DNA from 2 places in the Metabacillus sp. KH_069 genome. Region 2 is predicted to be linked to the other one. Evidence: riboswitches for the same ligand, from Rfam matches in the RefSeq annotation. Region 2 holds a riboswitch; the other holds the start of a gene.
The links. A riboswitch is a leader RNA that binds a small molecule or an ion and turns the genes downstream of it on or off. The one in region 2 is predicted to bind S-adenosylmethionine.

Region 1 (2,205 bases), 2.0 Mb from region 2:
CTGTTTCTTTTTGCACCTTTTGACGATTGTGGAGCAGTTTCGTCTCGAATTTCCAATCACCGTTGCTCAACTTTCTCCGCCTCCTTCATCAGTTCAAATGCCTGTGTTAAGTCAAGTTCCAAATCTCCTGCGTATTCAATGCCGACAGAAAATCGCAAAAGCCTGTTGCACACGCCGTTTGCAGCGCGAATCTCTTCAGGAATATCCATATGTGTCTGTGTTGCGGGATATGTGATAAAGCTTTCCACTCCGCCTAAGCTTTCAGCAAATGTAATCGTCTTTAAGGCCTTTAAAAATGGATTGACCCATTCTTCCTTCTGCAGCCTAAATGAAAGCATTCCGCCTTTGCCCGGATAAAGCACATCTGTCACCTCAGACTGATTTTCAAGAAAAGATGCGAGCTGGCCCGCATTTCTCTCATGCTGGTTCATCCGCAGAGCCAAGGTTTTCATGCCGCGGATCAAGAGCCAGGAATCAAAAGGAGAAAGCACCCCGCCGATTGCGTTGTGATGCTGGGCAAGCTCTTCGCACAGCTCCGTTCCCTTCGCAACAACCAAACCGGCAAGCACATCATTGTGACCGCCCAAATATTTAGTGGCACTATGGATCACGATGTCAGCTCCGTCTAAAATCGGTGTTTGCAGAATCGGCGTATAGAACGTGTTGTCGACAATCAGCAGCAAATTGTTTTCACGGGCTATTTTCGCAATCTTGCTGACCTCTGTTTCCTGCATCAAAGGATTTGTCGGGGTCTCAAGAAAAATGGCCTTTGTGCGTTCATTGATCAGCTGCTGCGTACAGTCCCCGTCTTTAAAATCTGCGTAGTGAAAAACAAGGCCATATTTTCTCCATTCCCGTTCGAATAATCGGTAAGTACCTCCATACAAATCAGAGGATACAATGAGCTCGTCTCCGCTTTTAAACAATGCCATAAGCGTCTGAATCGCTGCCATCCCTGAACTGAATGCATAACCCTGATCTCCGTGCTCAAGCTCTGCAATGGCCTTTTCAAGAATCTGCCGCGTCGGGTTTCCGGTGCGGACGTAATCAAATCCTGTTGATTCCCCAATACCATTGTGCCTGTAGGCTGTAGAAAAATAGACGGGCGGATTCACGGTTCCCGTTGCGTTTTCACTTCGATTTCCAATTTGAGCTAAGATTGTTTCAATGCGTTCTGACATTTCCAACACCGTCCCATAATAGTTTCTGCAAGTTTTTCTCCATTTGTGTGTTTAAACCTAAAGACTGCCATTCCATCTAATCCGGCAAAAAGACTGCATCCCAATAATATAAAAATAAAAAACGTCTTCCTCATTTAAGAAGAAGACGTTAATATCGAATGATTGCTTCTCCTTATCTCCCAAGCTTATTACCTGCGCTTGCTGGATTTAGCACCTTGGTTCGAACAGAAAGATTCCCCGTTCTTTTCCGGTTGCTGAGATTTCACAGGGCCAGAACCCTCCATCTCTCTGGATAAGAATAAATAGTATGAACTTTTTGAATTGATTGTTTTTATAACCTTATCTCATTATCAAATATTTTGCAAGGCTTTTATGAATATTTACGGTTTACCATCATCACCCCGGCAATAATCAGAAGACCTCCGGCCACGCTTGCCTTCAAAATCGGTTCATGCAGCAATATCACTGCTGCAATCACAGTTGCAAGGGGTTCAAAGTACAGAAAAGATGACACTTTAGTTGCCTCCATGACTTCGAGCGCTTTGCCCCAAAACCAGTATGCGACTGCGGAGACAAAAATTCCGAGAAACAGCAAATGAGTCCAATTTTCCTTTGTCAGATAAGCCATCTGAACCAAGCCATTATTTCTTAAAAAGAAAGGAAGAGTCATGATAAAGCCGAAGGAGCATGTATAAAAAGTAACTGTCAGCGCGGGATATGGGATCTTCAGTTTTTTTATCAAAATCGAATAAACCGCCCAATTCAATGTACTTAAAATCATCAGCAAGTAACCGATGTTAGCGTGAAAAGGTAAAGACCCGCCTTGTCCATATGAAGTTATTAAAAGAACGCCGAGTACAGCAATTGTCATGCCCGCTGCTTTAAAAAGCGTAAATGTTTCTTTCAAAAAGAGAGTGGCCAGAACAGCTGTGAAAATCGGGGAAAAAGAGATGATCCATCCCGCTTGCGATGCCTGAATAGACTGTAAGGCTGCTGCTTGAAACACTTGATGAACAAAGATGCC
Region 2 (2,205 bases):
CAACTAACACATCTTCCTTCACTTTGCCTGTTTCGAATGTATCGATTGCGATTGATACTGGCTGTGCCACACCAATTGCATAAGCAAGCTGAACTTCACATTTATCAGCAAGGCCTGCTGCTACAATGTTCTTAGCTACATAGCGTGCTGCATAAGCTGCAGAACGGTCAACTTTTGTTGGATCTTTACCGGAGAATGCGCCGCCGCCGTGACGAGCATAGCCTCCGTAAGTATCAACGATGATTTTACGGCCTGTTAAGCCTGCATCGCCCTGTGGTCCGCCGATAACGAAACGGCCAGTCGGGTTGATGAAGTATTTCGTATCTTCATCAATTAATTCTTTTGGAACAACCGGGTTAATAACATGCTCTTTTACGTTGCGCTGAATTTGCTCTAATGAAATTTCAGGGTGGTGCTGAGTTGAAATAACAATTGTATCAATGCGAACTGGCTTGTCATTTTCATCATACTCAACTGTTACTTGAGTTTTACCATCCGGACGAAGGTACGGGAGAATTTCTTCTTTGCGTACTTCCGTTAAACGGCGTGAAAGTTTGTGAGCAAGCGAGATCGGAAGCGGCATTAATTCTTTCGTTTCGTTATTGGCAAAACCGAACATTAGTCCTTGGTCACCTGCACCAATCGCTTCAATCTGCTCATCTGTCATTTTTCCTTCACGTGCTTCAAGCGCCTGGTCAACACCCATCGCGATGTCTGCTGACTGCTCATCAATTGAAGTAAGGACTGCACATGTTTCTGCATCAAAACCATATTTTGCACGAGTGTAGCCAATTTCTTTAACCGTTTCGCGAACGATTTTTGGAATGTCTACATAAGTAGAAGTTGTAATTTCACCAGCAACCAGAACAAGACCTGTTGTAACAGATGTTTCACAAGCTACACGGGCATTTGCATCTTTTTCTAGGATTGCATCTAAAATCGAGTCAGAAATCTGGTCACAAATTTTATCAGGATGACCTTCAGTTACAGACTCTGAAGTAAACAGACGACGTTGTTTAGTCATTAAAGTTTTCCTCCTCAAAAGGTTAGATGATACGGAACTCATTCCCTTTCATATTTTGACCATTCGGCAAAATATTTCAGTTGGCATGTTTTAGGAGAATCCACGAGTACATTCAGGCAAAATATATTTATTCGAAATAAAAAATCCTTTCCCGCGAGGAAAGGTTATTTACTAAAATCGTAGCCTTTCGCTCTTATCGATCAAGGGCTTTCGCCTTGCATCAGGTTAGCACCTTTGCTCGCAAAAATTCATGAATGAATTTTAAAAATAAAGCAGGTTGCTGGGTTTCATTGGGCCTGTCCCTCCACCAGCTCGGGATAAGAGAATCCGTTCAAGGACATATAATATCGTATATTTCCTCCAGGTGTCAACAAAAAATGACAAGGTTTTCGGATAAGATTTTTCTGTTCCCTTTTGGTATGTTTCCACAAAATGCCGAAATAAAAACACTTCCTATTATATATGTATCATTTTCATCGAAAACGTTCTTTAAGCAGTTCCATTTCATCAATTTGTACGTAGAATAAGTTAAATAGTATAGACTATTTATTTTAATGTGTTATACTAATTAAGAAGAGTCACTTTAAGATATAGTTAAAAATAATAATAGAAATATAGGTAAAGGATGGGTATGGGATGAATTCAATCGAAATTACAAATGAGCTTGATGTATTACTTAAAGGGGAAAATGCATTTCATAACTTATCAGTTCCTGTTCTTGTTGAAAAAGTCTTAGAACGGGGTGAAGGAACATTAACTTCGACGGGAGCTGTCCGTGCAACAACGGGTACTTACACAGGACGTTCACCTAAAGATAAATTTATTGTAAATGAAAATTCAACAAATGACAAAATTGAGTGGGGAGCTGTTAATCAGCCTTTCTCAGAAACGGCATTTGAAAAGTTGTACTTAAAAGTTCTTTCATACTTAAAAGACCGCAATGAGCTCTTTGTTTTCAAAGGCTTTGCCGGCGCTGACGCAAAATACCGCCTGCCGATCCAGGTTGTAAATGAATTCGCATGGCACAACCTGTTTGCTCAGCAATTATTTATCCAGCCAGAGAGCGTGGATGAGCTGATTCAGCATGACAATCCGTTCACAATCGTTTCTGCTCCAAACTTTAAAGCAGATCCTGCTGTGGATGGAACAAATTCTGAAACATTTATCATCATTTCATTTGA

Region 1: linked by a shared signal. The riboswitch ahead of AC3ISE_RS05470 (methionine biosynthesis PLP-dependent protein) and the one ahead of metK (methionine adenosyltransferase) in region 2 are both predicted to bind S-adenosylmethionine.

What each region holds. Positions count from the first base shown of each region.
Region 1 is NZ_CM174460.1:1,091,982-1,094,186, reverse strand. Features, by position in the region: gene metC (cystathionine beta-lyase) at 1-70, opposite strand, end outside; gene AC3ISE_RS05470 (methionine biosynthesis PLP-dependent protein) at 57-1,181, opposite strand; SAM riboswitch class I at 1,351-1,480, opposite strand; gene AC3ISE_RS05465 (DMT family transporter) at 1,552-2,205, opposite strand, start outside.
Region 2 is NZ_CM174460.1:3,487,545-3,489,749, forward strand. Features, by position in the region: gene metK (methionine adenosyltransferase) at 1-1,024, opposite strand, end outside; SAM riboswitch class I at 1,215-1,348, opposite strand; gene pckA (phosphoenolpyruvate carboxykinase (ATP)) at 1,661-2,205, shown strand, end outside.